DNA from 4 places in the Streptomyces sp. NPDC058308 genome. Region 2 is predicted to be linked to each of the others. Evidence: riboswitches for the same ligand, from Rfam matches in the RefSeq annotation. Region 2 holds a riboswitch; each other region holds the start of a gene.

What was found. A riboswitch is a leader RNA that binds a small molecule or an ion and turns the genes downstream of it on or off. The one in region 2 is predicted to bind cyclic di-AMP.
Region 1: linked by a shared signal. The riboswitch ahead of ACFVYL_RS36805 (M23 family metallopeptidase) and the one ahead of ACFVYL_RS26910 (NlpC/P60 family protein) in region 2 are both predicted to bind cyclic di-AMP.
Region 3: linked by a shared signal. The riboswitch ahead of ACFVYL_RS20060 (transglycosylase family protein) and the one ahead of ACFVYL_RS26910 (NlpC/P60 family protein) in region 2 are both predicted to bind cyclic di-AMP.
Region 4: linked by a shared signal. The riboswitch ahead of ACFVYL_RS36340 (M23 family metallopeptidase) and the one ahead of ACFVYL_RS26910 (NlpC/P60 family protein) in region 2 are both predicted to bind cyclic di-AMP.

Annotation. Positions count from the first base shown of each region.
Region 1 is NZ_JBHVZA010000052.1:7,947-15,236, forward strand. Features, by position in the region: gene ACFVYL_RS36795 (HPr family phosphocarrier protein) at 1-136, shown strand, start outside; gene ACFVYL_RS36800 (GntR family transcriptional regulator) at 339-1,031, opposite strand; gene ACFVYL_RS36805 (M23 family metallopeptidase) at 1,242-2,045, opposite strand; cyclic di-AMP (ydaO/yuaA leader) riboswitch at 2,058-2,220, opposite strand; gene ACFVYL_RS36810 (M16 family metallopeptidase) at 2,417-3,802, opposite strand; gene ACFVYL_RS36815 (M16 family metallopeptidase) at 3,799-5,178, opposite strand; gene ACFVYL_RS36820 (DNA topoisomerase (ATP-hydrolyzing) subunit A) at 5,402-7,290, shown strand, end outside.
Region 2 is NZ_JBHVZA010000022.1:27,602-34,891, forward strand. Features, by position in the region: gene ACFVYL_RS26885 (PspC domain-containing protein) at 1-447, shown strand, start outside; gene ACFVYL_RS26890 (LuxR C-terminal-related transcriptional regulator) at 444-1,175, shown strand; gene ACFVYL_RS26895 (hypothetical protein) at 1,192-1,833, opposite strand; gene ACFVYL_RS26900 (NlpC/P60 family protein) at 1,930-3,021, opposite strand; gene ACFVYL_RS26905 (hypothetical protein) at 3,368-3,721, shown strand; gene ACFVYL_RS26910 (NlpC/P60 family protein) at 3,816-5,060, opposite strand; cyclic di-AMP (ydaO/yuaA leader) riboswitch at 5,068-5,224, opposite strand; gene pcrA (DNA helicase PcrA) at 5,467-7,290, shown strand, end outside.
Region 3 is NZ_JBHVZA010000014.1:18,474-25,763, reverse strand. Features, by position in the region: gene ACFVYL_RS20075 (sel1 repeat family protein) at 1-626, shown strand, start outside; gene ACFVYL_RS20070 (cytochrome P450) at 665-2,002, shown strand; gene ACFVYL_RS20065 (transglycosylase family protein) at 2,142-3,233, shown strand; cyclic di-AMP (ydaO/yuaA leader) riboswitch at 3,428-3,630, shown strand; gene ACFVYL_RS20060 (transglycosylase family protein) at 3,634-4,356, shown strand; gene eno (phosphopyruvate hydratase) at 4,710-5,996, shown strand; gene ACFVYL_RS20050 (septum formation initiator family protein) at 6,131-6,610, shown strand; gene ACFVYL_RS20045 (DUF501 domain-containing protein) at 6,634-7,167, shown strand; gene ACFVYL_RS20040 (exopolyphosphatase) at 7,164-7,290, shown strand, end outside.
Region 4 is NZ_JBHVZA010000049.1:15,279-22,568, reverse strand. Features, by position in the region: gene ACFVYL_RS36350 (PrsW family intramembrane metalloprotease) at 1-596, shown strand, start outside; gene ACFVYL_RS36345 (aldo/keto reductase) at 600-1,544, opposite strand; gene ACFVYL_RS36340 (M23 family metallopeptidase) at 1,708-2,781, opposite strand; cyclic di-AMP (ydaO/yuaA leader) riboswitch at 2,793-2,955, opposite strand; gene ACFVYL_RS36335 (PP2C family protein-serine/threonine phosphatase) at 3,187-4,329, opposite strand; tRNA gene ACFVYL_RS36330 (tRNA-Met) at 4,495-4,568, opposite strand; gene ACFVYL_RS36325 (alginate lyase family protein) at 4,616-5,857, opposite strand; gene ACFVYL_RS36320 (glycosyltransferase family 2 protein) at 6,066-6,914, opposite strand; gene ACFVYL_RS36315 (MFS transporter) at 7,161-7,290, opposite strand, start outside.

The DNA of each region.
Region 1 (7,290 bases), on a different contig from region 2:
CGCGGTGCTCGGTCTGGGCGCCCAGGGCGGCGAGGAGATCGTGCTCGCCTCCGACGCCGAGGGCGCGGACGCCGCCCTCGACCGTCTGGCGAAGCTGGTCTCGGAGGGGCTCGAGGAGCTTCCGGAGACGGTCTAGGACACATTCGTGGAAAACGGCGATGGGGTCACCCGGAATTCCGGGTGACCCCATCGCCGTTTGCGTGGACGACTCCGCCGACTCCGCTGATTTCGCGCTGACGCCTCGCCGAAGTTCTCGCGCAAAAAATTGAGGGAGCACACGGCAAACGCTCAACAAATAAGGGACAAGAAATGTCTCTCCTTTGTATACGGCGCCTCCGTTAATTCTGGAGGCTGACCGTGTTTACGGCATGTTGCGAATCCCTCACCCGGCCGCGACCGGGCCGCCCGGCATGGCGCGGCCGGTACGCGGCCGTCGCGCGCGCGGCGTGCGCGGCGGTGAGCGCCCTGGCCCGCTCCGCGTCCCGGCGGGCCACCGCGTCGACGATCGCCGCGTGCTCGGCCCAGGAGTCGGCCGGCGCCGCCGGGCTGTCGACGACGTACATCCAGGCGGCCTTGTGCCGCAGTTGGATGAGCAGGGCGCTGAGGCCCGGGTTGCCGGACGCCTGGGCGAGCGTCTCGTGGAACCAGCCACCCAGGGGCCGCAGATCCTCCCCCCGGCCGTTCCTGGCGCGTTCCTGGCCCAGCCTGACCAGTCCGCGCAGGACCTTGAGGTGCGCGTCCGTGCGGCGCTGCGCGGCGCGTGCCGCGGCGAGCGGTTCGAGGAGCGTCCGCACCTCCAGGAGATCCGCGGCCTCCTGCTCCGTGGGCTCGGCCACGCACGCGCCCGCGTGCCTGCGGGTGACGACGAACCCCTCGGCCTCCAGGGTGCGCAGGGCCTCGCGCACGGGGACGCGGGAGACGCCGTACCGGCGCGCGAGGACTTCCTCGGCGAGCCGACTGCCCCTTTCGTGCACGCCGGCGACGATGTCGTCCCGTATGGCCGTGCATACCGAATGGGCGGGAACACGCATGACCCGGACCTCCGCCTTCATCCCCGCACAATCGCGGTCGACCGACGCTCGTCCGGTGACTCTATTGCAGAGAGCCGCAATTTCCGACGGCGGGCCGGAATCCATGGATATCTTTTGGCCAATTGCGGCGGGTGCGAGCGGCGGCAATGCCGAAAGCCCCGGCTCGCCAGGAGCCGGGGCTTTCGGTGGAGTGCTGCGGGGCCGCGTGCGTCAGACGTTGACGCCGTGCGAGCGGAGGTATGCGATCGGGTCGATGTCCGAGCCGTACTCCTCGCCGGTGCGGGCCTCGAAGTGGAGGTGCGGGCCGCTGGAGTTGCCGGTGGAGCCGGAGAGGCCGATCTGCTGGCCCGGGGTGACCGTCTGGCCGACGGTGACGCCGAGGGACGACATGTGGCCGTACTGGGTGTACGTGCCGTCGTTCATCTTGATGACCACGTTGTTGCCGTACGCCCCTCCCCAGCCGGCCTCGACGACGGTGCCGGAGCCGACCGCGTGGACGGAGGTGCCGGACGCGGCGTGGAAGTCGATGCCGGTGTGGCTGCCGGAGGACCACATGGCGCCGCCGGTCTGGTAGCCCGTGGAGACGTAGGAGCCATCGACCGGGGCCACGTAGGTGTTCAGGCGCTTGCGCTCGGCCTCGCGGGCGGCGCGCTCCTTGGCCTCGCGCTCCTTCTTGGCCTTCGCCTTCGCCTCGGCCTCGGCCTTGCGCTTCTCCTCCGCGGCCTTCTTCTTGGCGGCCTCTTCGGCCTTCTTCGCGGCAGCAGCGTCGTCGGCGGCCTGGCGCTGGGCGGCGGCCTGCTCGCCGATGTTCTCGGCGAGCGAGTCGCCGACGGATATCGCCTGGGTGAGGCCGGTGTGTTCGACGGCCGCTTCGTCGGCGGCGGCGAGCGCCGGAGCCGCGAGGCCTCCGATGACACCGGTGGTGGTGAGCGCCGCGACACCCGCGACGTTCGCGGTGGTCCGCGTGAGGCGGCTCGGACGACGGTGCTTCCCGGTGGCACGGGTGAACGCCATGTGGCGGGTGATCCTTTCCTTCCCTCTCGCCTACCGGGTTAGCTGACGGGTTCGGAGCAGGAAGGTCTCCTACGGGCTCCTCGCCTCACGGCAAGGTGCCCGATTCACCCCAGGGGACGTGTGGGTCCCCGGCTCCCCTGGCTCGCACCGTACGGGGACTCGGCGATGACTGTCCGGTGCCGCGGGTGCGGCGTACTGCGCGACGAACAGCCGGACCGACGCTAAACGGGGCCTCTTTCGTTCGACAAACAGAACGCGGCTTTTGTAGCGCACGCCACAGAGCAGACAGGCAACCTCCATAGCAATTCGGACATATGAGGACCCCAGCGGCCGAAGTGGCCACTGGGGTCCTCTTATGTCCTGACTGTCACTCAGCCCGTGACCACGCTCACGTCACCGATCCCGAGCGCCCTGACGGGCTCCTCGATCTGCGCGGCGTCCCCGACGAGGACCGTCACCAGGCGGTCCTCCGGGAAGGCGTTCACGACGGCGGCAGTGGCCTCCACGGTGCCGGTGGCGGCCAGCCGCCGGTACAGCTGCGCCTGGAAGTCGTCCGGCAGGTTCTGCTCGACCTGGTCGGCGAGGGTGGCTGCTACGGAGGCGGCCATCTCGTACTTGAGCGGGGCCACGCCCACCAGGTTCTGCACGGCCACATCGCGCTCGGCGTCGGTCAGGCCCTCGGCGGCGAGGGTGCGCAGGACCTTCCAGAGGTCGCCGAGTGCCGGGCCGGTGGACTCGGTGTCCACGGAGCCGCTGATGGCGAGCATCGCGGCGCCCGTGCCGTCCGGCGCCGAGCGAAGCACCTGGCTGAACGCCCGCACTCCGTAGGTGTATCCCTTCTCCTCCCGCAGGACGCGGTCGAGGCGGGAGGTGAGGGTGCCGCCCAGGCAGTACGTGCCGAGGACCTGGGCCGGCCAGACGCGGTCGTGCCGGTCGGCGCCCACGCGGCCGATCAGCAGCTGCGTCTGGACCGCTCCGGGGCGGTCCACGATGACGACGCGGCCGCGGTCGTCGGCGGTCACCTGCGGCACCGGGCGCGGTTCGCCCGCGGAGCCGGTCCAGGCGCCGACGGTGTCCGCGAGGACGGCGTCCAGGTCGGTGCCGGTCAGGTCGCCGACGACGACGAGGGTGGCCGTGGCGGGCCGGACGTGCTTCTCGTAGAAGGCGCGCACCGCCGCCGAGTCGATGGCCGTGACCGTCGCCTCGGTGCCCTGGCGCGGCCGGGACATGCGCGAGGTGGCCGGGAAGAGCTGCCTGGAGAGCTCCTTGGCGGCGCGGCGCGCCGGGTTGGCGGCCTCGTGCGGGATCTCGTCCAGGCGGTTGCGTACGAGCCGTTCGACCTCGCTGTCCGCGAAGGCGGGGGCCCGCAGGGCGTCGGCGAGCAGGCCGAGCGCCTTGGGGAGCCGGGAGACCGGGACCTCCAGGGAGACCCGCACGCCCGGGTGGTCGGCGTGCGCGTCGAGCGTCGCGCCGCAGCGGTCGAGCTCGGCGGCGAACTCCTCGGCGGAGTGCTTGTCGGTGCCCTCGTTGAAGGCCCGCGCCATGATCGTGGCGACGCCGTCGAGGCCCTCGGGCTCGGCGTCCAGCGGCGCTTCGAGGTGGATCTCGACGGCGACGACCTGCTGGCCCGGGCGGTGGCACCGCAGCACGGTGAGGCCGTTGGGCAGCGTGCCGCGCTCGGGCGCCGGGAAGGCCCAGGGCTTGGCCGTGCCGGCCTGGGGCTGTGGATGGAACTGCATCGTCGCGGCCTCGGTCACTTCGCCGCCTCCTCTTCCTCGGCGTCCACGGCGTCCACGGCGTCCACGACGCCTGCTTCGCCCTCGTCGGCGACGGTCACGGGTTCGTACACGAGCACCGCGCGGTTGTCGGGGCGCAGGCGGGCCTTGGCGGCCTCCTGGACCTCCGCGGCGCTGACGTCGAGGACGCGCTGCACGGCGGTGAGGGCGAGCTGCGGGTCACCGAACAGGACGGCGTACCGGCACAGTTCGTCGGCGCGGCCCGCGACCGTGCCGAGCCGGTCGAGCCACTCTCGCTCCAGCTGGGCCTGGGCGCGCTCCATCTCCTCCGGAGTGGGGCCCTCCGCGGCGAAGCGGGCGAGCTCCTCGTCGACGGCGGCCTCAATGACGGGCACCTCGACGTCGCCCGACGTCTTCACGTCCAGCCAGCCGAGCGAGGGCGCCCCGGCCAGGCGCAGCAGGCCGAACCCGGCGGCGACCGCGGTGCGGTCACGGCGCACGAGGCGGTTGTAGAGCCGGGAGGACTCGCCACTGCCGAGGACGGTGAGGGCGATGTCGGCCGCGTCGCACGCGCGCGTGCCGTCCTCCGGGAGGCGGTAGGCGGCCATCAGGGCGCGGGCCGGCACGTCCTCCTCGACGACCTCACGCAGCTCCTTGCCGATGCGCTCGGGCAGGGAGCCGTCGCGCGGCGGCTGCTTGCCGTCGTGCCCGGGGATCGACCCGAAGTACTTCTCGACCCAGGCGAGCGTCTGAGCCGGGTCGATGTCGCCGACGATCGACAGGACGGCGTTGTTCGGCGCGTAGTACGTGCGGAAGAACGCGCGGGCGTCCTCCAGGGTGGCCGCGTCCAGGTCGGCCATGGAGCCGATCGGCGTGTGGTGGTAGGGGTGGCCCTCCGGGTACGAGAGAGCGGTCAGCTTCTCGAAGGCGGTGCCGTACGGGACGTTGTCGTAGCGCTGGCGGCGTTCGTTCTTGACGACGTCGCGCTGGTTTTCCATGGACTCTTCGTCGAGCGCGGAGAGCAGTGAGCCCATCCGGTCGGCCTCGAGCCACAGGGCCAGCTCCAACTGGTGTGCGGGCATGGTCTCGAAATAGTTGGTGCGCTCGAAGCTCGTCGTGCCGTTGAGCGAACCGCCCGCCCCCTGGACCAGCTCGAAGTGGCCGTTGCCGTGCACCTGCTTCGAGCCCTGGAACATGAGGTGCTCGAAGAGGTGCGCGAGGCCGGTTCGCCCCTTGACCTCGTGGCGGGAGCCGACGTCGTACCAGAGGCAGACCGCGGCGACCGGGGTCAGGTGGTCCTCGGAGAGCACCACGCGCAGGCCATTGGCCAGCCGGTGCTCGGTCGCTGTCAGGCCTCCGGAGCCGGCCTCGGCTGTGGCCGTGTGACCCATGGGCATGTACGTCCCTTCGATCGCTGGATCATCGCTGGATCAGAACAATTGCTGCCAGTCCTGCCACTGTATGCAAGCGTGTCAGCACCTGACGAAGTTCCCGCTCCGCCCTCGGCGTAGTCGCGTGTGACGCCGCCGGTGCACGGGTCGTGGTCTGCGTTGTCAGTGGGACAGTCCACAATGGTCGGCGTCAGATCCCGCACTTGTTGGTGAAGGAGCCGCAGCAGCGATGGCCCGCCGCAGCACGAAGACCCCGCCGCCCGACGACTCGTACGAGGAGAAGATCCTCGACATCGACGTCGTCGACGAGATGCAGGGCTCCTTCCTCGAGTACGCGTATTCGGTCATCTATTCACGCGCCCTGCCGGACGCCCGCGACGGCATGAAGCCGGTGCACCGCAGGATCGTGTACCAGATGAACGAGATGGGCCTGCGCCCCGACCGCGGCTATGTGAAGTGTGCCCGCGTCGTCGGCGAGGTCATGGGTAAGTTGCACCCGCACGGCGACGCGTCGATCTACGACGCGCTGGTGCGCATGGCCCAGCCCTTCTCGATGCGCCTCCCCCTGGTGGACGGCCACGGCAACTTCGGCTCGCTCGGCAACGACGACCCGCCGGCCGCCATGCGGTACACCGAGTGCAAGATGGCCGACGCCACCTCCCTGATGACGGAGTCGATCGACGAGAACACGGTCGACTTCGAGCCGAACTACGACGGCCAGGAGAGAGAGCCCACCGCCCTCCCCGCCGCCTACCCGAACCTCCTGGTCAACGGCGCGTCCGGCATCGCCGTCGGCATGGCGACCAACATGCCGCCGCACAACCTCGGCGAGGTCATCGCCGCCGCCCGCCACCTGATCAAGCACCCGGCGGCCGACCTCGAGACCCTGATGAAGTACGTGCCGGGCCCCGACCTGCCCACCGGCGGCAGGATCGTCGGTCTGACCGGCATCAAGGATGCGTACGAATCGGGCCGCGGCTCGTTCAAGATCCGTGCCACGGTCTCCGTGGAGAACGTGACGGCGCGCCGCAAGGGCCTGGTCGTCACCGAACTGCCCTTCTCCGTAGGTCCCGAAAAGGTCATCTCCAAGATCAAGGACCTGGTCGGCTCGAAGAAGCTGCAGGGCATCGCCGACGTCAAGGACCTCACCGACCGCGCGCACGGCCTGCGCCTGGTCATCGAGATCAAGAACGGCTTCGTCCCCGAGGCCGTCCTGGAACAGCTCTACAAGCTGACGCCGATGGAGGAGTCCTTCGGCATCAACAACGTGGCCCTGGTGGACGGCCAGCCCCTCACCCTCGGCCTCAAGGAGCTCCTGGAGGTCTATCTCGACCACCGGTTCAACGTGGTGCGCCGCCGCAGCGAGTTCCGCCGCAGCAAGAAGCGCGACCGCCTGCACCTGGTCGAGGGCCTCCTGGTCGCGCTCCTGGACATCGACGAGGTCATCCGCCTCATCCGCTCCAGTGAGAACTCCGCGCAGGCCAAGGAGCGCCTGATGGAGCGCTTCTCGCTGAGCGACATCCAGACGCAGTACATCCTGGACACGCCGCTGCGCCGGCTGACCAAGTTCGACCGCATCGAGCTGGAGTCCGAGCGCGACCGGCTCAACGGCGAGATCGACGAGCTGACCGGGATCCTGGAGTCGGACGCGGAGCTGCGCAAGCTGGTCTCCGCCGAACTGGCCGCCGTCGCCAAGAAGTTCGGCACCGACCGGCGCACCGTACTCCTGGAGTCGACGGGTTCCCCGGCCGCCACGGTCTCGCTGCAGGTGGCCGACGATCCGTGCCGGGTGCTCCTGTCGTCGACCGGCCTCCTGGCCCGTACGGCGAACGGCGAACCCTTCGCCGACGGCGACACCAAGCGCGTCAAGCACGACGTGATCCTGTCGGCGGTGCCGGCGACGGCACGCGGTGAGGTGGGCGCGGTCACGTCCGAGGGGCGGTTGTTGCGCCTCTCCGTAGTGGACCTCCCCCAGCTGCCGGAGACGGCGGCCGCACCCAACCTCTCCGGAGGGGCGCCCGTCTCGGAGCTGCTCTCCCTGGAGAAGGACGAGAAGCTGATCTGCCTGATGACGCTCGACGAGTCCTCGCCGGGCCTCGCGCTCGGCACGGAGCAGGG
Region 2 (7,290 bases):
GCCTGGCTCTACAAACCGGAGGGCACCGGCAAGGACGAGGACGAGGAGCCCGACACCCTCGCCGAGGCGGTGCGCCGCAGCGCCGCCGAGGTCGAGGACAAGCACGGCGTCCCCATCGAGGTCGTCGTGGTCGGCGACTGCCCGCTCGACGAGCGGCTGACCGCACAGATGCAGGCCGCGAGGGAAGCGATGGTGAACGCCGCCAAGTACGGTGGCGAGGGCGGCGCGGTGCAGGTCTTCGCCGAAGTCGAGGGGGAGACGGTGTTCGTGTCCGTCCGGGACCGCGGTCCCGGTTTCGACCTGGACTCCGTGCCGGACGACCGCATGGGCGTACGAGAATCGATCATCGGCCGCATGCAGCGCAACGGTGGCACGGCGCGGCTGCGCGCGGTGCCGGGCGGCGGTACGGAAGTCGAGCTGGAGATGGAGAGGACGGCGACGACATGAGCGACGCGACCGGGGCGAACGGGCCCACGGAGCCGACCGGGGCGGACGAGGGCGGCGGTGCGGACGGGCGTCGTGCGCGAGTCGTCCTGGTCGACGACCACCGGATGTTCCGCACCGGTGTGCAGGCCGAGATCGGGCGGACCGACGTCACCGGCGTCGAGGTGGTCGGCGAGGCCGCCGACGTCGACCAGGCGGTCACGGTCATCACGGCCACCCGACCGGAGGTCGTCCTCCTGGATGTGCACCTCCCGGGCGGCGGCGGGGTGGAAGTCCTGCGCCGCTGCTCGCCGTTGATGGCCGACGCGGAGAACCCGGTGCGCTTCCTCGCGCTGTCGGTCTCCGACGCCGCCGAGGACGTCATCGGTGTCATCCGGGGCGGCGCCCGCGGCTATGTCACCAAGACCATCACCGGCGCCGACCTGGTGGACTCCGTCTTCCGTGTGCAGGACGGCGACGCGGTGTTCTCGCCGCGCCTCGCCGGGTTCGTCCTGGACGCCTTCGCCTCCACCGACGCGCCCCCGGTCGACGAGGATCTGGACCGCCTTACCCAGCGCGAGCGGGAGGTCCTGCGGCTCATCGCGCGCGGGTATGCGTACAAGGAGATCGCCAAGCAGCTCTTCATCTCCGTGAAGACCGTCGAGTCGCATGTGTCGGCGGTGCTGCGGAAGCTGCAGCTGTCCAACCGCCATGAGCTGACGCGCTGGGCGACGGCGCGGCGCCTGGTCTGACCGGCCGGGCGGGGCGTCAGCGATGGGCTGCGGTGGCCGGGGGCACCGCCGGGCTCAGGTTCCGCAGCGCCCACCGGTAGTGGCCGACGGCCTTCGCGGCTCCGAGGAGGCCGGTCAGCCACATGATCAGGCCGACGCCCATGCCGAGGACGACGTCGGCGTACGTCTCGTGGCCGGGCTCGGCGTGCGCGGCCACCGCGAAGGACACCCACAGGCCGAGCGCGCACACGGCGAGGGACGACAGCAGCCAGAGGAGGCTGAGGGCGGGGGAGCGCAGCCGGGCGTCGGACACCGGGTGGCTGTCCAAGGTGAGCCAGGCGTCGGTGAGTTGATGGATGCGCCGGTCGTGGCGGATGCCGAGGACGACGCCGGTCACCGCGGGGGCCAGCATCGCCAGGCCGAGGATCGCGAGAACCGGGCCCAGGACGAAGCCCGTGACGTCCTCGTCCGCGAGCATCCGGAACGGCTGGACCAGCAGCGTCCAGCCGATGACGCCGCCGAGACCGCAGAGCCACAACAACAGGAGCCGGCCCACCCCGAGGTGCCGCCGCCGCAGCTCCACGAGGGCCGTGCCGCGGTCGACGAGCAGCGTCCGACGGTCCGGCCAGGTGCGCAGATATACAGGTGGCGGGGGCGGTGGCAGCGTACGGCTAGGCATGCACGTGACATTACTGGGGGGTGCCGAGACGGTAGCGGTGGGTTGGCGGTGCGGATCTTGGGCGGGAGGTGCACCGGCTCGCGCCACGCGGGTGGGTCACGCCACGCGGGTGGCTCCCGCGAACGGCATCTGGTCGATCGGGGCGAGCCGTACCGGGGCGCTCGGGTTGGGGGCGTGGATCATCTGGCCGTTGCCGACGTAGAGGCCGACGTGGCTGATGCCGGAGTAGAAGAACACCAGGTCGCCGGGGCGCAGTTCGGAGCGGGAGACCCGTTTGCCCGTGGCGATCTGGGCGTAGGTGGTGCGCGGCAGGGAGACGCCCGCGGAGCGGTACGCGGCCTGGGTGAGCCCTGAGCAGTCGAAGGCGTCCGGCCCGGTGGCGCCCCAGACGTACGGGCTGCCGAGCGCTTTGTACGCGTAGGAGACGGCGGACGCGGCACGGGCGTTGGGGGCCTTGGCGGCATCCGGAGGGGCGCCGCGGGCGCTTGAGCGGGCAGCGCGGTCGCCGAGGTCGCCGAGGTCGCCGAGGTCGCCGCGGACGCCGCGCTCGTCGTCCGGGGCGGCGAGTTCAGCGCGCTGATCGGCGGTGAGCCGGGACAGCAGCCGCTTGGCCTCGCCGAGTTTCGTGGTGACGGTCTTCTTGTGTTTGCGCAGCTCCGACTGGCGGGCGCGGAGCGTGGCCAGGCGGTCGGCGGCCGCGCCCCGCAGCTGGTCCATCTCCCGGAGCTGCGCGCGCACGTCGCGCAGGGCCACGGACTGACGGCCGCCGGCCCGGTCGGCGCGCTCCGCGCGGTCCAGGAACTGCCCGGGGTCGGAGGAGAGCATGAGTTGTAAAGAGGGGTCGATGCCGCCCGCGCGGTACTGCGCGGCGGCGTACGAACCCAGGCTGTCGCGGGCGGAGTTGAGCTTCTCCGTCTTGCGGGCGGCCTCGTCGCGCAGCTCGCCGAGTGATTTTTCGGCCTTCTCGGTCTTCTCCTTCGCGCCGTTGTACTTCTCGGTGGCCGTCTCCGCCTCGCGGTAGAGCGCGTCGACCCTGGACTTCACCTCGGCGGGACCGAGCTGTGGGTCGGCGTGTCCCGTGCCGTCGAAGGCGGTCGTGGACGCGGCTCCCGCGAGGGCGAGGGTGGCGGCCGTACGGACCGTGCTGCCGCTGAGCGAGCGCTGTCTGGGCTTGCGGTGCGCTGCCACGAAGAGGGGCTCCTTAAGGTGTCCGGCGGCGGCCCGCACAGGGGGAACAGGCCGCCGCCGGGTCTTTCGGTGGTGGTGTCCGACGGCCGCCCCGGATCGGGCGGCGTTGGGGAGCCGGTCACCTGGTGGAGGACGCTAAACCTGGCCGTCACGGGTTGGTGACGGATTGTGCGCAACTGGCGGAAGTGGGCGTCCCGACGACCGGCTCCGACCGTGTCGATCACGGGGTGGCGGCTGCTTCGCGTACAGCCGTGACCGATGGCTCGATTGCGATGTGCCTGGCGGGGCGTGGTGGTAAGGGGGCGGTGGCCGGGAGGGGTGGGCACCCCGGCTAGGCTCCGGCCTCATGGACCTACTCATCCATCTCTTCGTCGGCCTCCACATCATCGGCATCGGCTCGCTCCTGGGCGGTTTCCTGACCCAGATGAAGCAGATGGGCCAGGGCACGGCCCGTTTCAATCCCGCGATGCTGCACGGCTCGCTGACCATGCTCGTCACGGGTGTGGTCCTGGTGGGCCTCAACCAGGCGGACGACAACACGGTCAACAACCTCAAGATCGGCATCAAGCTGGCCCTGCTGATCGTGATTCTCGCGCTGGTCTATGTGAAGCGGGACGAGAAGAAGGTCGACAAGGGTCTGTTCGGCGCGGTCGGCCTGCTGACCGTCGCGAACATCTTCATCGCGGTGCTGTGGACCTGATGACCCCACCCACATGAAAGTGGCCCTCCACGCGCGCGTGGAGGGCCACTTTCATGAGGTGTGCTTCTGAGCTGTGGTGCATGGGGTGCGACGGTTACGCGGGGCGCACCACGCTGTGGATCGGCATGTAGTAGATCGACTCGACGCGGACGTTCGCGCCCGGCTTCGGGGCGTGGATCATCTTGCCGTTGCCGATGTAGATCCCCACGTGGCTGATGTCGTCGTAGAAGAACACCAGGTCACCCGGTTTGGCGTCGGCGGTCTTCACGGTCGTGCCGACCTTCACCTGGTCCCACGTGGTGCGCGGCAGGGAGATCTCGGCGGCCTTCCACGCGTCCTGGGTGAGCCCTGAGCAGTCGTACGAGTCAGGGCCGGTGGCGCCCCAGACGTACGGCTTGCCGATCTGGGCCTGCGCGAAGGCGATGACCTTCGCAGCCTTGGTGGCGTAGCCGCCGTCCGTGCTCCCGGAGCCCGAGCCCGAGCCCGAGCCCGAGCCCGAGCCCGAGCCCGAGCCGGAACCCGAGCCCGAGCCGGACCCCGCATCAGAACCGGAGCCGGACCCGGAGCCCTGCCCCTGCTCCCGCTCCTTCTCCCGCTGGGCCGCCTCCTCCGCCTTGCGCGTGCGCGCCGCCTCGGCGGCCTGCTCGCGGGCCAGCTTCTCGGCCTTGCGCCTGGCCTCCTGCTTCTTCTTCCGCTCGATCTCCGCGAGCCGTGCCTTCTCCTGCGCCGTCAGCTGTGAAAGGACCTCGCGCGCGTCGCCCAGCTTCTTCTGGACGGTCTGCTTGCTCGTCCTGAGGTCGTCCCGCGAATCGCTCAGGTTCTCCAGGCTCTTCGCGGCCTTCGCGCGCTGCTTGGTCGCCGACGCCTGCTGCGTCGTGTAGGCGTCGACCGCCTTCTTCTGGCGCGTGGTCAGCCGGCCCGCGAGGTGGTTCTGGTCGAAGTAGCCCTGCGGGTCGTCGGCGAGCAGCATCGTGGCCGTCTCGGAGACGGCGCCGGTGCGGTACTGCGCGGCGGCGAACGAGCCGAGCTCCTTGCGCGCCTCGTTCAGCTCGTCGGTGCGCTCGGCCACGTCGTCGAGCAGGCGGTCGACCTTCTTGCGCTGCTTGTCGGTGCGCTCCTTGGCCGCGTTGTACTTCTGCGTGGCCACACCGGCCTGCTGGTAGAGCTCGTCGACCTTCTTCTGGACCTCTTCGAGGCTGGGCTTCGTAGGAGCGGAGGGCGCTGCCTGTGCGCTCTGCGACAGGAGGGCGACGGAGGTGAGGGCCGCTGTCGTGATGCCGATGGCGGGGGAGGTGCGAATTCCGGCTGTCCGGGTCCGCGGCTTGCGGTGCGACGCCAAGGGAGGCGACTCCTTCCGTAGACCGCCTACCGGGTTAGCTGTCGGGTTCGGGCGGGTGGTCCGGAAGGTTGCCCTACGGTCCCGTACTTCGTACGGGACCGATTCACCCCAAGTTCTCGGTGGGTCCCCGGCTCCGAACATGTCGGACTCGGCGGAGGCCACCCGTTCCCGGCGGGTTCGCCGGTGGGGGGACGAGCGGCCCGCCGAGCACGCTAGCCAACTCGTGTGGTCCCTGTGAAGGTTGATGTTCGATATGCCCGATACATTTTCGTGACTTTTCGCGGCCTCGACGCGGCCATGCCACCTGGATGCGGAGCGTGAGCGTCCACGCGCAGGGCGTGGGCAGGCACGAGGTGACCGGAACCCGCAGCGGGTTGTCAGTGGGGCCGCCTAGACTCGGGAGGCGATGAGCAGCCTCTTTGATGACAGCTTCCTGGCGGACCTGCAGCCCTCCCGGGCCACGGACGAAGCACCCCCGCCGCCGCCCGAGGACAGCGCTCCGGAGCCCATTCCGGACGACCTGTTCGACGGGAAGTTCGACGCGCCCATGACCCGGGACTCGCACTACCGCGACGGTGCCCCCCGCCCGGTCATCGACCCGGCGACGCTCCTCGACGGGCTGAACGAGAACCAGCGCGCGGCCGTGGTGCACGCCGGATCCCCCCTGCTCATCGTCGCCGGCGCCGGCTCCGGCAAGACCCGTGTGCTGACCCACCGCATCGCGCACCTGCTCGCCGAGCGTGGTGTGCACCCCGGCCAGATCCTCGCGATCACCTTCACGAACAAGGCCGCGGGCGAGATGAAGGAGCGCGTGGAGCAGCTCGTGGGCCCGCGGGCGAACGCGATGTGGGTGTCGACGTTCCACAGCGCCTGCGTCCGCATCCTGCGCCGCGAGTACAAGAAGCTGGGCTTCACGTCCTCCTTCTCGATCTACGACGCCGCGGACTCCAAGCGTCTGATGGCCCTGGTCTGCCGTGACCTGGACCTCGACCCGAAGAAGTTCCCGCCGAAGTCCTTCAGCGCCAAGATCTCGAACCTGAAGAACGAGCTGATCGACGAGGAGGACTTCGCAGGTCAGGCCGCCGACGGTTTCGAGAAGACCCTCGCCCAGGCCTACGCCATGTACCAGTCGCGCCTCCGCGAGGCGAACGCGATGGACTTCGACGACCTGATCATGACGACGGTCCACCTCCTTCGTGCCTTCCCGGACGTAGCCGAGCACTACAGGCGCCGCTTCCGGCACGTCATGGTCGACGAGTACCAGGACACCAACCACGCCCAGTACGCACTCGTGCGCGAGCTGGTCGGCCCCTCCGGAGGCGAGGACGACGACCCCGCCGAGCTGTGTGTGGTGGGTGACGCGGACCAGTCGATCTACGCGTTCCGCGGCGCCACGATCCGTAACATCCTCCAGTTCGAGGAGGACTACACCGACGCGACGACGATCCTCCTGGAGCAGAACTACCGCTCCACACAGACGATCCTGACCGCCGCCAACGCGGTCATCGAGCGCAACGAAAGCCGCCGCCCGAAGAACCTCTGGACCAACCAGGGCGCGGGCGCGCGCATCACCGGGTACGTCGCGGACACCGAGCACGACGAGGCGCAGTTCGTCGCCGACGAGATCGACCGCCTCACCGACGCGGGCGACGCCAAGGCCGGCGACGTGGCGATCTTCTACCGGACGAACGCCCAGTCCCGTGTCTTCGAAGAGATCTTCATCCGCGTCGGCCTGCCCTACAAGGTCGTCGGCGGCGTCCGCTTCTACGAGCGCAAGGAGGTCCGCGACGTCCTCGCGTACCTGCGCGTCCTCGCCAACCCCGAGGACGCCGTCCCGCTGCGCCGCATTCTCAACGTCCCCAAGAGGGGCATCGGCGACCGCGCGGAAGCGATGATCGACGCGCTCTCGCAGCGCGAGAAGATCTCCTTCCCGCAGGCCCTGCGCCGCGTCGACGAGGCCTACGGGATGGCGGCCCGGTCGGCCAACGCCGTCAAGCGGTTCAACACGCTCATGGAGGAGCTGCGGACCGTCGTCGAGTCCGGCGCGGGCCCGGCCGTCGTCCTGGAAGCCGTGCTCGAACGCACCGGCTACCTCGCCGAGCTGCAGGCCTCGACCGACCCCCAGGACGAGACGCGCATCGAGAACCTTCAGGAACTCGCCGCCGTGGCCCTGGAGTTCGAGCAGGAGAACAGCCAGGCGCAGGGCGACGGCCAGGCCGAGGGTGTCACG
Region 3 (7,290 bases), on a different contig from region 2:
AGGCGCTCGCCTGGGCCACCGCGCCCCGGCACGGCGTGACCGGCCTGCTCGTACCGGGGGAGTGGCCCGGCACCTGGCGGGCGTACGGCTCGCTGGTCGCGGACGCGGCCCGCTCGGACCCGGCGGTGCCGGACCGCGTGTGGACCCGCGCGTACGAGGAGCTGGAGCCGCACGACCCGGCCGAGCTGGAGGGCCTGGTGGCCGCCTTCCGCGCGGCCCTGACGCCCCGCGCCGAGGGCGGGGACGCCCACGTCATGACGTGGCTCGGCCTGCTGGCCCAGGACGAGGGGGAGACGGAGACCGCCGAGCACTGGTTCCGCGAGGCCGCGGCCCGCGGGAACACCCGCGCCGCCGGCCGCCTCGGCCACCTCCTCGCCACCCGCGTCGCGTACCCGGAAGCGGTCCCTCACCTGACGGCCGCCGCCGACGCGGGCGAGGCCGGGGCGGCCGCCCTGCTCGGCCAGGTCCACCAGCACCTCGCCGTCCACTACTTCCGCATCGCCGCGGCCGACGGCGACGCCTCGGCCACCCGGCGGCTGGGGGGCCTGCTCCGCCCGACCGGCAAGGAACCCGGACAGGACCCGATCCGGGACGCCGGCCCGGACGCCGGCATGGACCCCGGCTAGGTCCGTGCGGCGCCCACCCTGGGGATACCGTCGACCGCATGCACGACCAGCCGCCCACGCCCTGCCCCGCAGGAACCACGTCCGCAGGAGCCACGCCCGCCCCCGGGACGCCCCCGCCCCCGCAGCCCGAACTCTTCACCTGGGAGTTCGCCACCGACCCCTACCCGGCGTACGCCTGGCTGCGCGAGAACTCCCCGGTGCACCGCACCACGCTGCCCAGCGGCGTGGAGGCCTGGCTCGTCACCCGGTACGCGGACGCGCGGCAGGCCCTCGCGGACCAGCGGCTCAGCAAGAACCCGGCCCACCACGACGAGCCCGCCCACGCCAAGGGCAAGACCGGCATCCCCGGCGAGCGCAAGGCCGAGCTGATGACGCATCTGCTCAACATCGACCCGCCGGACCACACCCGCCTGCGCCGGCTCGTCGCGAAGGCGTTCACGCCGCGCCGGGTGGCCGAATTCGCGCCGCGCGTGCAGGAGCTGACGGACTCCCTCATCGACGCGCTTCTCGACAAGCACGGCGTGGCGGAGGGCGAGGCCGACCTCATCCACGAGTTCGCCTTCCCCCTCCCCATCTACGCCATCTGCGACCTGCTCGGCGTCCCCCGCGAGGACCAGGACGACTTCCGGGACTGGGCGGGCATGATGATCCGCCACGGGGGCGGGCCCAGGGGCGGTGTGGCCCGGTCGGTGAAGAAGATGCGCGGCTATCTCGCCGAGCTCATCCACAGGAAGCGCCTCGACCCGGGCGAGGACCTCATCTCCGGGCTCATCAAGGCCTCCGACCACGGCGAGCACCTCACCGAGAACGAGGCGGCGGCCATGGCCTTCATCCTGCTCTTCGCAGGCTTCGAGACCACCGTCAATCTCATCGGCAACGGCCTGTACGCGCTGCTCACCCACCCCGAACAGCGCGAGCGGCTGCAGCGGGCGCTGGCCGATGGCGACACCGGGCTCCTGGCGACCGGCGTCGAGGAACTCCTGCGCTTCGACGGGCCCGTCGAGCTCGCCACCTGGCGGTTCGCGACGGAGGCGGTCCGCGTCGGCGGGCAGGACATCGCCGCGGGCGACCCCGTCCTCGTCGTGCTCGCCGCCGCCGACCGCGATCCGGCCCGCTTCGACCGGCCCGACACCCTGGACCTTTCCCGCCGCGACAACCAGCACCTCGGATACGGGCACGGAATCCACTACTGCCTCGGTGCTCCGCTCGCCCGGCTGGAGGGGCAGACCGCCCTCTCGACGCTGCTCAGACGCCTCCCCGACCTGGAACTCGCGTCGGATCCGGCCGATTTGCGGTGGCGTGGCGGGCTGATCATGCGGGGACTGCGGACGCTGCCGGTGAAGTTCACAAACGCACAGCCACCGGCCGGGGGCTGACGGGCCGTCACGACTGTGATGTTCACGTGATCTCCGCTGCATCGACTTGTGACAAGCGTTCGACTGCGGCTACGTTCACGACGACTTGGGCGCCCCCGGGCGCCCCAGCCGTCGCTGCAGTCTCCTGAAAGGCAACCGCATGCTCTCCGGTCAAGGTCGTCACCGACGCCCCCGCCAGGCCCCGGCTCTCATCGTCGCGGCAGGCGTCACCGGATCAGCCATCGCCATCCCACTGCTCGCCGCCACCAGCGCGAGCGCCGCCTCCACCGACACGTGGGACAAGCTCGCCCAGTGCGAGAGCGGCGGCGCGTGGAGCGCGAACCCCGGCAACGGTTATTACGGAGGGCTCCAGCTCTCCCAGGACACCTGGGAGAGCCACGGCGGCCTCGACTACGCGCCCAGCGCCGACCAGGCCTCCAAGTCCCAGCAGATCTCCGTCGCCGAGAAGGTCCTCGGCGACCGGGGCACCGCCGCCTGGCCGAGCTGCGCGCCGATCGCCGGGCTCACCGACGGCGGCGCCGCGGCCGACGTGGACCCGGGCGCGCCCGTCACCGGGGAGCCGTCCGACCCGTCCGCCCCGTCCGACCCGTCGGGCTCGACCGGCGACGACGAACCCGAGGGCTCCAAGGACTCCAAGGGCTCCAAGGACTCCGGCAGCGCCGATGACTCCGGCGACTCCAAGGGCGCGGAGAAGGGCGAGCCGTCCGCCGACCCGTCCAACTCGGCCGATCCGTCCGCCGATCCCTCCGACGACCCGTCCGCGGACCCGGAGAAGCCCTCCGGCGACCCGGGCGACGCGCGAGACAAGAATCACGACGAGTCGGGTGAAAAGGGCGACAAGGGTCACAAGGGCGGGGCGGGTGACGCCGACGGCGCGTCCGGCTCCGGCAAGTCCGGGGAGAAGGACGGCACTTCGCCCGACGCCGAGGACGCGACCGCACCCTCCGAGGGATCGGGCTCCTCCGCGGGGCGCCACCGAGGCGACCGCGCGGACGAGGACGAGAGTGCGGGAGGGCGTCCCGGACGGCACGCCTCGCGCGGCGAGGAGCGCACCGGCGCGGTCGCCGACGGGACGTACACGGTGCGCTCCGGGGACAGTCTCTCGGTCATCGCGGACGACCTCGACGTCGAGGGCGGCTGGCACGAGCTCTACACCGAGAACAAGAAGACCGTCGGCGACGACCCGGACCTCATCCTCCCCGGTCAGAGCCTCGATCTGGGCGAAAAGTAACGGTAGTTGACGAAGAGTCGGGCGGGGCCTTCACGCCGTATGTCCGCTTTGGCGCGAGTGAGACATGAGTCTCAGAAGCCCTGATCGTCTTTGAAATTGTGTGGAAGACGTGATTACCGTCGTCACCGCTCGCCACTGGTGGGCCCCGCCGGTCGGTACGCCGAATCCTGCCAACGGCCGGACGGGAACAGTCGTCGCTTCGAGCGCCGTAGGCAGGAGCGGGGGACCCAAGGTTTGTGCCGGGTCCGTCCGTTGAGGGGACGCACAGCGAGAAGGCTGTGCGCCGCGAGACGGACGGGAACGGCTAGGGGTGAAGCCGCGCTCTGAGGAGCGCGGCCGGGCAACCACATCGGCCCGAACCCGACAGCTCACCTCGCAGGCGTCGGTGAGGGGATCACTCATGCTGTTTTCCAGCAAGGGCAAGCACCGTCGTCCGTCCAAGGCCACCCGGGTCGCCACGCTCGCCGGCGTCACCGGTGTCGCGGTCGCCGCCCCGCTGATGGCCGCCGGTTCGGCCTCCGCCGCCACCGACCAGGAGTGGGACGCCGTCGCCCAGTGCGAGGCGGGCGGCAACTGGTCGATCAACACCGGCAACGGCTACCAGGGCGGTCTGCAGTTCTCGCCGTCCACCTGGGCCGCGTACGGCGGCACGAAGTACGCGCCCTCCGCCGACAAGGCGTCCAAGGCCCAGCAGATCGAGATCGGCGAGAAGGTCCTCGCGGGTCAGGGCAAGGGTGCCTGGCCGAGCTGTGGCGTCGGCCTCTCGGGCGCCTCGAACCACAGCGGCGGCGGCTCGCAGCAGCAGGCCCCGCAGCAGGCCCCGCAGCAGCAGGAGTCCAAGCCGCAGCAGACGCAGCCGCAGGCCGCTCCGAAGCAGCAGCAGGCCGCTCCGAAGCCGCAGCCCGCGCCGCAGACCGAGAGCAAGAAGACCGTCGAGACCCCGACCGGCAAGACGGTCAAGAAGGGCGACGGCGAGTACAAGGTCAAGACGGGCGACACCCTGTCCAAGATCGCCGAGGCGAAGCACGTCAAGGGCGGCTGGCACAAGGTCTACAAGCTCAACGGCGACATCATCGACAACGCCGACATGATCTACCCGGGCCAGCAGCTGCACCTCAGCTAAAGCCCCGGCTCCACCCGGCCGTGCCTCGGCGGACGCACGGCCGCCCCCGTCCCCACGGGCTCCCCGCCCCGGTGCGCGTATCCCCCGTACGCACCGGGGCGGGGCCATGTCCGCCCCCGTGTCCGCCGCCGGAATGCCGCGGTCCTGGCCTGCCCGGCCGCCCGGCTTGTTCGCTACGAGCGAGTAGAAACGCGGCCCATCGTCCTGTTTCCGGGGGATTTGGCCGCTTCTCCGTCCCACGGGACGGGCGGTCGGCTGGCTGAAGCCCCGGAGCCGGTTAGGCTCAGGAGACGCAGGGCCGAAACGGTCTGTTCCCTCGCGTATTCGCGTCACACTCCCAGAAGGAGATGCTCGTGCCGTCCATCGACGTCGTCGTAGCCCGGGAAATCCTGGACTCCCGAGGCAACCCCACGGTCGAGGTCGAGGTCGGCCTCGACGACGGCAGCACCGGTCGTGCCGCCGTTCCGTCCGGTGCCTCCACCGGTGCCTTCGAGGCCATCGAACTCCGTGACGGTGACCCCAACCGTTACCAGGGCAAGGGTGTCGAGAAGGCCGTCCTCGCCGTCATCGAGCAGATCGGCCCGGAGCTCGTCGGCTACGACGCCACCGAGCAGCGCCTGATCGACCAGGCCATGTTCGACCTGGACGCCACCGACAACAAGGGCTCGCTCGGCGCCAACGCCATCCTCGGCGTCTCGCTCGCCGTCGCGCACGCCGCCTCCGAGGCCAGCGACCTGCCGCTGTTCCGCTACCTCGGCGGCCCGAACGCGCACCTGCTGCCCGTCCCGATGATGAACATCCTGAACGGCGGGTCGCACGCCGACTCGAACGTCGACATCCAGGAATTCATGATCGCCCCGATCGGCGCGGAGTCCTTCTCCGAGGCCCTGCGCTGGGGCACCGAGGTCTACCACACCCTCAAGAAGGTGCTGAAGGAGAAGGGCCTCTCCACCGGCCTCGGCGACGAGGGCGGCTTCGCCCCGAACCTGGACTCCAACCGGGCCGCGCTCGACCTCATCCTGGAGGCCATCAAGCAGGCCGGTTACGTCCCCGGTGAGCAGGTCGCGCTCGCCCTCGACGTCGCCGCGTCCGAGTTCTACAAGGACGGCTCCTACGAGTTCGAGGGCAAGTCCCGCTCGGCCGCCGAGATGACCGAGTACTACGCGGAGCTCGTCGCCTCGTACCCGCTGGTCTCCATCGAGGACCCGCTGTTCGAGGACGACTGGGCCGGCTGGAACACCATCACCGAGAAGCTCGGCGACAAGGTGCAGCTCGTCGGCGACGACCTGTTCGTCACCAACCCCGAGCGCCTGGCCCGCGGCATCGAGGAGAACTCGGCCAACGCCCTGCTCGTCAAGGTCAACCAGATCGGTTCGCTGACCGAGACCCTGGACGCCGTCGAGATGGCCCAGCGCAGCGGCTTCAAGTGCATGATGTCGCACCGCTCCGGCGAGACCGAGGACGTCACCATCGCCGACCTGGCCGTCGCCACCAACTGCGGCCAGATCAAGACCGGCGCCCCGGCCCGCTCCGAGCGCGTCGCCAAGTACAACCAGCTGCTTCGCATCGAGGAGATCCTCGACGACGCCGCGGTCTACGCCGGCCGCAGCGCGTTCCCGCGCTTCCGCTCCGCGGAGTAGCAGAACCGGCGCAGCGGCCGGAGCACTGCCCAGTAGCTCTCGCCGCCACGTGGTTACCTACGTCCCCGCACCCGGTCCCGTACCGTGTGCGGGGACGTACGTACGTGCAGGCGCTGCGCTGGGGAGGCGGAACCATGGCCAAGGCCGGGACCAAGGACCGGTTCTCCACCGCGACCCGCCTGCGGCTGCTCGGCGAGCAGACCGCCGAGCGCGTCTACCGCTCCCAGACCAAGCGCCAGGCCCGGCGCTCCCGGCTGACCGGCCGCGCCGCTCTTCTCGCGCTCGTGCTCTGCTCGTTGGTCGTCGCGCTCGCGTACCCGATGCGGCAGTACGTCTCCCAGCGCGCCGAGATCGACGACCTGCGCCGGCAGCAGGCCGAGCACCAGGCGGACGTCGAGAAGCTGCGCGACGAGAAGGCCCGTTGGCAGGACGACGCGTACGCGGAGCAGCGCATCCGGGACCGCCTGCACTACGTGATGCCGGGCGAGACCGGATTCACGGTGATCGACCCCGCGGCGGCCAAGAGCCGGCGCACGGACCGGGGGGCGGCCTCGCGCCCCTGGTACTCGAACGTCTGGGACGGCGTCGACAAGGCCGACCGCCCCGACGACTGACCCACGGACATGGAAAGACAGGCATGCACACGCCTCCGCCGACCACCCCGCGCACCGAGCCGACCGACGCCGACGTCGAGGCCTTCAAGCAGCAGCTCGGCCGCCCGCCGCGCGGCCTGCGGGCCATCGCGCACCGCTGCCCCTGCGGACAGCCGGACGTCGTCGAGACGGCGCCGCGCCTCCCGGACGGCACGCCGTTCCCGACGACGTACTACCTGACGTGCCCGCGGGCCGCGTCCGCGATCGGCACGCTGGAAGCCAACGGCGTGATGAAGGAGATGTCGGAGCGGCTGCGGACGGACCCCGAACTGGCCGCCGCCTACCGCGCGGCGCACGAGGACTACATCGCCCGCCGCGACGCCATCGAGGTCCTCGATGGCTTCCCGAGCGCGGGCGGCATGCCGGACCGCGTGAAGTGCCTGCACGTCCTGGTCGGCCACTCGCTGGCCGCGGGACCCGGCGTGAACCCGCTGGGCGACGAGGCCATCGCGATGCTTCCGGAGTGGTGGGCCAAGGGTCCCTGCGTCACGCCGTGCGCCACCGAGGAGACCGAGTGACCCGCGTCGCCGCCATCGACTGCGGCACCAACTCGATCCGCCTGCTCGTCGCGGACGCCGACCCCGTCACCGGCGAACTGGTCGACCTGGACCGCCGGATGACGATCGTCCGGCTCGGCCAGG
Region 4 (7,290 bases), on a different contig from region 2:
TGCTGCTCGCGATGGGCATGCACGCGCTGTGGAACGGCTCGGCGGTCTTCGGCCAGTTCGGCTTCTTCACCGTGTACGCGGTGTTCATGCTCCCGGTGTTCGGCCTGCTCACCTGGCTGGCCGTCTGGACCCGGCAGCGCGAGCTGCGCACGATCCGCGCGGAGCTGCCCGCGTACGCGGCGGCCGGCTGGCTGACGCCGCCCGAGCCGTACGCGCTGGGCTCGATGCGCGCCCGCTCGCTGGCCCGCGACTACGCCTCGTACACCTGGGGCAAGGCGGCTGCCCGCACGGTCGCGGAGTACCAGACGTACGCGACGTCCCTCGCGCTCCTGCGCCACCGGGGCCGCCGCGGCCGGGCCGGGGCCGACTTCGTCGTACGCGAGCGGGAGCTACTCGAAAGGCTGTGGGAGCGCCGCGAACCGGCCCGCCCCGCCCTCGCGTACGCGGCGCGGGCGACGGCACCGGTCCTGCTCCCCGTGCCGTACGCGGGGTACGGGCACCCCCCGTACGGGTACCCGCAGCCCCGCCCCGCGTACCCGCAGCCCTATCCCGCGTACGGCTACCCGACGACGTACGACAACCCCTACCGCTCTTAGGCCCTACGCGGAAGCCTCCGTCAGGCGCGCGAGCTCCGCCTGCGTCAGTTCCAGGTCCGCCACCGCGAGCAGCGCGGGCAGCTGCCCGACCGTGCGCGCGGAGGCGATCGGCGCCGCGACGGTGGGCTGCGCCGCCAGCCAGGCGAGCGCCACGGTCGCGACCTCGGCGCCGCGGTCGGCGGCGATCTCGTCGAGCGCGGCGAGGACACGGTCGCCGCGCTCGCTGCCCACGTACGACTCGACCCGTCCGCTGCGCGCGCTCTCCACCCGCGCACCGGGGCGGTACTTGCCGGTCAGGAAGCCGGACGCGAGCGCGTAGTAGGGGACGGCCGCGAGGCCGGAGCGCGAGGCGAGCTCCTGGAGCGGGCCCTCGTAGGTGTCGCGGGAGACGAGGTTGTAGTGCGGCTGCAGCGCGACGTAGCGCGCGAGGCCCTCGCGGTCGGAGAAGTCGAGGGACTCCTGGAGCCGCTCGGGCGTGATGTTGGAGGCGGCGATGGCGCGCACCTTGCCGTCCCGCACCAGCTCGTCGAGCGTGCCGATGATCTCCTCGACGGGGACCGAGGGGTCGTCGTAGTGCGTGTAATAGAGGTCGATGTAGTCGGTGCCGAGACGGCGCAGGGACTGCTCGGCGGCGCCCTTGATGGTGGCCGGGGAGAGGCCCTTGTACGCGGGGTGCGCGCCGGCCTTCGTGGCGATGACGACATCGGAGCGGTTGCCGCGCTCGGCGAGCCACTCGCCGATGAGGGTCTCGGACTCGCCGCCCTCGTTGCCCTCCACCCAGGCCGAGTACGCGTCGGCGGTGTCGATGAAGTTGCCGCCCGCGGCGGTGTAGGCGTCGAGGACGGCGAAGGACGCGGCGCGGTCGGCGGTCCAGCCGAAGACGTTGCCGCCCAGGGAGAGCGGGAAGACCTCGAGGTCGGAAGAGCCGAGCTGGCGAAGAGAAGTCATACGTTCCGCAACGTCCGCGGTGGAAGCGGAATTCCGTCTCGCCGGGACGGGACCGGCGGCCCTGGCGTCGGGGGGGGGTGGGCGCCAGGGCCGCCGGAGTCGAGGGGGCCCTCAGGGGTGGTTCAGGGGGGCAGGAGGGTTCAGGGGGTGGTTGCGGGGGTGCTCAGGGGTTGAGGCCCTTGCCCTGCAGCCAGCCGAGCGGGTCGATGCCGGTGCCGTCGGGCGTGTGGACCTCCATGTGGAGGTGCGGCCCGGTGACGTTGCCGGTCGCGCCGACGCGGCCGATGACCTCGCCCGTGGTGACCTTCTGCCCCGCGCTGACATTGAGCGAGGACTGGTGGCAGTACCAGACCTCCGTGCCGTCCTCCAGTTCGAGCACGGTGCGGTAGCCGTACGCGCCCGCCCAGCCGGCCTCCTTGACGGTGCCGGTGTGCACGGCCTTGAGGGGGGTACCCGTGGGTGCGGCGAAGTCCAGACCGGTGTGGTGGCCGGAGGACCACATGGCACCGGCGTCGCCGAAGTGCGAGGTGAGGGTGTACGAGGAGGTGGGGATGGCGTAGCTCTTGGCGAGCTTGGCCAGGCGCTCGGCCTCTGCCTTGGCCTTGCGGGCCTCCGCCTCCTTCTTCTTCTTGGCGGCGGCCTCGGCCTTCGCGTCCCGCTGGGCCGCCTGCTGCTGGGTGGCGGCCTCTTCGGCGGCCTTCTTGACGGCCGCGTCCTCGGCCGCGGTCCGTACGACGGTGTCCGCCTGGTCCTGCTGGTTCTCGGCCTGCTGCATGATGCGGGCGCGCAGCGCCTCGCCCGCGTCGGTGGTGCCCTGCTCGGCGTCGGCGGTGCTGACGCCGGCCGCGGTGAGGGGGGCCGCCGCGGCGGCGGACACCGTGGAGTCCGCCGCGTCGTCAGATATCAGCGAGCCCACGCCGGGCAGCGACTTGGCCTCCGGCAGCGAGTCCGCGACGGTGTCCATGCCCGGCAGGTCGGGCATCGAGAGGGAGACCGGCGGCTTGCCGTCCTGCGCGGTGGCGATGCCGCCCGCGCCGACGGCGGCGATGACGCCCACGCCGAGGACGGTGGAGCTGCGGGCGAGCCCGCCGCCCTTCTTGTGCACACGGTGCCTGCCACGGACGGGACGGACGGAATCCTCGGTGGGGTTCCACTCCTCGAAGGAGTCGTCGTACGTACCGAAGTCATCGTCATTCGGTATGTACACGGCTTGGGGGGCAGGCCGGTTGGACGCCACTGGGGCGCACTCCTTTCCTTCCTTCTCGCCTACCGGGTTAGCTGACGGGTTCGGAGCAGGAAGGTCTCCTACGGACACCTGGCGCCGGTACACGGATGCACGGTGCTCAGCTGCCTGATTCACCCCAAGTTGGTGGTTCCCCGGCTCCCTTTCGGGATTAGGCGTGTGCGCGCGGAGCCGCCTCTAGTGACGGCTGGGACGACCGCGCTGCGTTATCGAACGTTAATAGACAGCGGGTCCGTATTCCAAGCTGTTCCGGTTGATCGTTAACGCCGACCGGGTGTACGTACCGGGACACGGAGGTTCGGAACGGGGCGAGTTGACGCCCTCTCACGCCCCCGCGGCACGCACCGGAGCTTCACATTCCCTTGACAGTACGTCAGTTGTCATGCGGAGGGATGCCCTTCAGTCACGGGCCGTGATGTCCGGATCCCCGGCGACGGGCCGCCGCACCGCGAGCAGCGCCATGTCGTCGGTCATCCGCCCCCCGGTGTGCCGCCGCACCTCCTCCGCCAGCGCGGCGAGCAGCGCGCGCGGGCCGCCGCGGCCCGGGAAGATGCGCCCGCCGAGCCGGGTCGCGGGATCGTAGAACTCCCCCGCAGGATCGCGCGCCTCCGACAGGCCGTCCGTGTAGAAGAGCAGCATCGCGCCGGGCGGGAACTCCGACTCGTCCGCCCGGTCCGGCCAGACCCCCAGCTCGCCCATGCCGAGCGGCAGCGCGGGCTCGCTCGCCGACAGGACGCACAGCCGGCCGTCCCCGCGCAGCAGCAGCGGCGACGGGTGCCCCCGGTTGATCAGCCGTACGGCGCCGCCGGCGTGGTGGATCTCGGCGAGTACGGCGGTGGTGAACCCCTCGAACTGGTCGAGCCCGTCGCGCCGGGTGCCCTCGCGCGCGAGCGCCCGCTCCAGGCGCTGCGCCACCGCCTCAAGCGTCGTCTCCTGCTCGGCGGCCTCCCGGAAGGCGCCGATGACGACGGCGACCGCGGCGACCGCGCCCATACCCTTGCCCCGGACGTCGCCGACGATGAGCCGCACGCCGTGCGGGGTGTCCTGCACCGCGTAGAGGTCGCCCCCGATGAACGCGTCGGCCTGCGCGGCCTCGTACCGCGCCGCGATGTCGAGCCCGCCGATCCGCGGATCGGGTTCGGGCAGCACGGCGCGCTGGGTGGTCTCGGCGATGGAGCGGGCGTTGGCGAGCCGGTCGTTGCCCCGGCGCACGACGCGGTTGATGACGATCGCGAGGGCCGCGACGGTGACCACGGTGAGCACCTCGGTGACGGCCTCGACATGGCCGCTGACCGGGTTGCCGAAGTGCAGGAAGAGGACGGCGGCCGTGGCGGCGGCGCCGGTCAGGACGGTGCTGAGCTGCGAGTAGAAGGGGGCGGCGATCAGCGGGGCGGCCGTGTAGAGGGGGGCCGCGGTGAATTCCGGCGGGGTCGTCACGTCGTACACGACGCCGACGATCAGGAGCAGGAGGGGCAGGGACCGGACGAAGGTCCGCTCGTGCGCGGTGGCACCCCTGTCCCCGGATCCCGCTCGCTGCCCCACCGCTTGTCTCCCGCCGACTCCGCGCCCATCACGCGCTCCACTCAGGGTTCCCCCGACGGGGAGCGGGTGCGACCTGGTGCGGTCCGACCGGGTTACGGGAAGGGCGTACGGGAAAACACCTAGGGCCCGGAACCAATTGCTTGGTTCCGGGCCCTAGGCCTTGAGTAGCGGGGACAGGATTTGAACCTGCGACCTCTGGGTTATGAGCCCAGCGAGCTACCGAGCTGCTCCACCCCGCGCCGTTGAATGCAACTCTACGCCATTGGGAGGGGTGCGTCGAACCACTTCAGGCGTTGCCCGCGTGCGTGAGCGTCTCCCAGGCCACGAAGAGGCCGTCCGTCCCCTCCGGCCGCCCGCGCTCCGTGTACCTCTCGGTCTCCGGCATCTCCAGGTGCAGCCGCCCCCGCAGGTGGTTCAGGCCGACCTCCGTGTCGGGGCCCATGTCGCGCCGCACCCTGCCGCCGCACAGCCAGCCCGGCACCGGCGCGCCCAGCTGGTACTTGGAGTGGAACTCGAAGGCGGCCCGCAGCCGGTCCTTGACCTCGCCGTACAGGTCGACGCCCTGGTGGTGGGCGGTCTCCGCCATGTGCGCGGTGGCGGCGAGCGAGTAGCTGGCGTGCTTGAAGTTGCGGCAGGTCTCCTGGGAGAGCCCGTCGGCGAAGGTGTCCTGCCCGAACCAGTACCTCTTCAGCTCGGCAGCGGTGTCGATGCCGCTGCCCTCCGGCGAGACCGGCAGCTTGCCGTCCGACTCCAGATAGAAGTAGGCGGGCACGCGCGTGCGGAAGTGGTGCACGGACTTCTCGAACGTGGCGTGGTCGTCGAGGAAGACGGCCATCGCCATGGTGGCGTCGGCCATCACCAGGTCCCAGTTGCCGTTGAAGTCGGCGGAGCCGTTCTCGACCTGCGGCAGGTAGGCGGTGCGGAGCATCCGCTCGAAGCGCAGCAGCGAGCCGTCGTTCCAGCCGTCGTAGGTGTAGCGCACCGCCTCGGCGGCGCGGGCCCAGGAGGACGCGGCCCAGGCGGTCTGGAGCCCGGCGTTGGCCTCGGTGTGCTTGGTGATCACCTTCGCCCAGGCGTCCATGATCTGCACGGCCTTCTCGGCGTGCGCGCGCTCACCGGTGATGTTCCAGAGCAGCGCCTGGGTGTACGCGGCCAGAGCGTCCTGGCGCTCCTCGACACACCCCTTGCCGGGGCGGGTGTCGGGCGGGCACTCCACGACGGGGTACGGGGTGGCCCGGTAGTCGTCCGCCGCGTACTTGCTGCCCCGCATCTGCTCGTACGCCTTCAGCCAGGGCTGCTCCCGCGCCCTGACGTGCGCACGGACCCGGTCGAACTGCTCCTTGCCGACCAGCACGCCGGGGTGCTTGAACGCCAGGTCCAGGGGGCGGGCGGCGGCCGTACGGGTGTCCGGGCCGCCGGAGCCGCCGCCGCCACCGCAGGCCGCGGCGAGGGCGACGAGGAGGGGCGAGAGGAGGAGCACGACGACGCGCCGCCCGCGCCGCCCTCTGCCACGTACGGCTGCTGCCATGCTGCACCTCCGGTTCGGGCCCGCTGCCCCGGCAGTACAGCGTCGCCCGGGGCGCGGGCGGGCGCACCGCCGGACTGCTCCGTTCGGGCGGCGCGCGGCACGGGTGGTGCGCGGCACGGGTGGTGCGCGGGCCGGGGCTGGTGGTGCGCGGCCCGGCGCCGGTGGCGTGCGCCCTCCCGTACGCCCCACGCCCCACGCCCCACGCCCCTCAGATCACCGGCGGGCGGCCGAGGCGCGTCAGCCTCCACACCGTGCGCCAGCGCATGGGCCTGCGCTCGCCGCACGGCGTCCGCACCCCCTCGACGAAGCCGCCGGCCCAGGCGCGCAGGCCCGGCAGCGAGCGGGTCCGGGCGAGGGTGAGAAGGGTCCAGATGCCCAGGTGGACGGGGATCAGCGGGAGCGGGAGGCCGCGGCGGACCAGCCAGACGCGGTTGCGGGCGGTGTTGCGGTAGTAGACGGCGTGCCGGGCCGGGGAGGTCTTGGGGTGCTGGAGCAGCAGGGCAGGCTCGTAGAGGATCTGCCAGCCGTCGTCGACGGCCCGCCAGGCCAGGTCGGTCTCCTCGTGCCCGAAGAAGAACTGGGCGGGCCAGGTCCCGGTCCGGGCCAGCATGGGCATGGACAGGGCGTGCCCGCCGCCGAGGAAGGCGGTGACCGGGCCGCGGCGCATCGGGTCGGTGGCGCGCAGGCGTGGGATGTGGCGGCGCTGGGTCTCGCCCGTCTCGTCGGCGATGCGGAAGCCGACGATGCCCAGGTGCGGGTCGGCGGCGAACAGGTCGCGGATCCTGCGGAAGACGTCGTCGGCGACGAGCAGCCCGTCGTCGTCGAGCTCGATGACGACGTCCACGTCGCCGAAGTCCGCGAGGCGCTCGATGGCCACGTTGCGGCCGCCCGGGCAGCCGAGGTTCTCGTCCAGCTCGACGGCGGTCACCTTGCCGGGCAGGGGCGGGAGTTCGGGGAGGGGCGAGCCGTTGCCGACGAGGACGACGCGGTCCGCGGGCACGTCCTGCATGGCGACGGACGCGAGCAGCGCGTCGAGCTCTCGGGGGCGGTTGCCCATCGTGATGACGGCGACGCCCAGGCGCGGCAGCGGTGGCTGAGGCACGGCGGTCCCTCCAGAGGTACGAGGTGCAAGGTGCGAGGCGCGAGGTGCGAAGTGCGAGGTGCGGCGGAAGTCGGCCAGTCAACACCACGGCGCCCCGCGGGGCCGAAGCCGGGCGGGGCGCCGTGGGGGCGTACGGGGTTGTTGCGGGGGCGGGCCGGGGCGGGGGGACGGGGGTCAGGCCCGGGGCTCAGGCGCCTTGGCTCAGGCGGCCGGGGTCAACTCGCTGCCGCGGGCGGCCTCGTCGTCGGCGGGGGCCTGCTCCTGCGCGGTGGTCTTGTCGTCCCGGATGAGGACGAGAGCGAGGACGGCGGCGGCCAGGACGCCCGCGGCG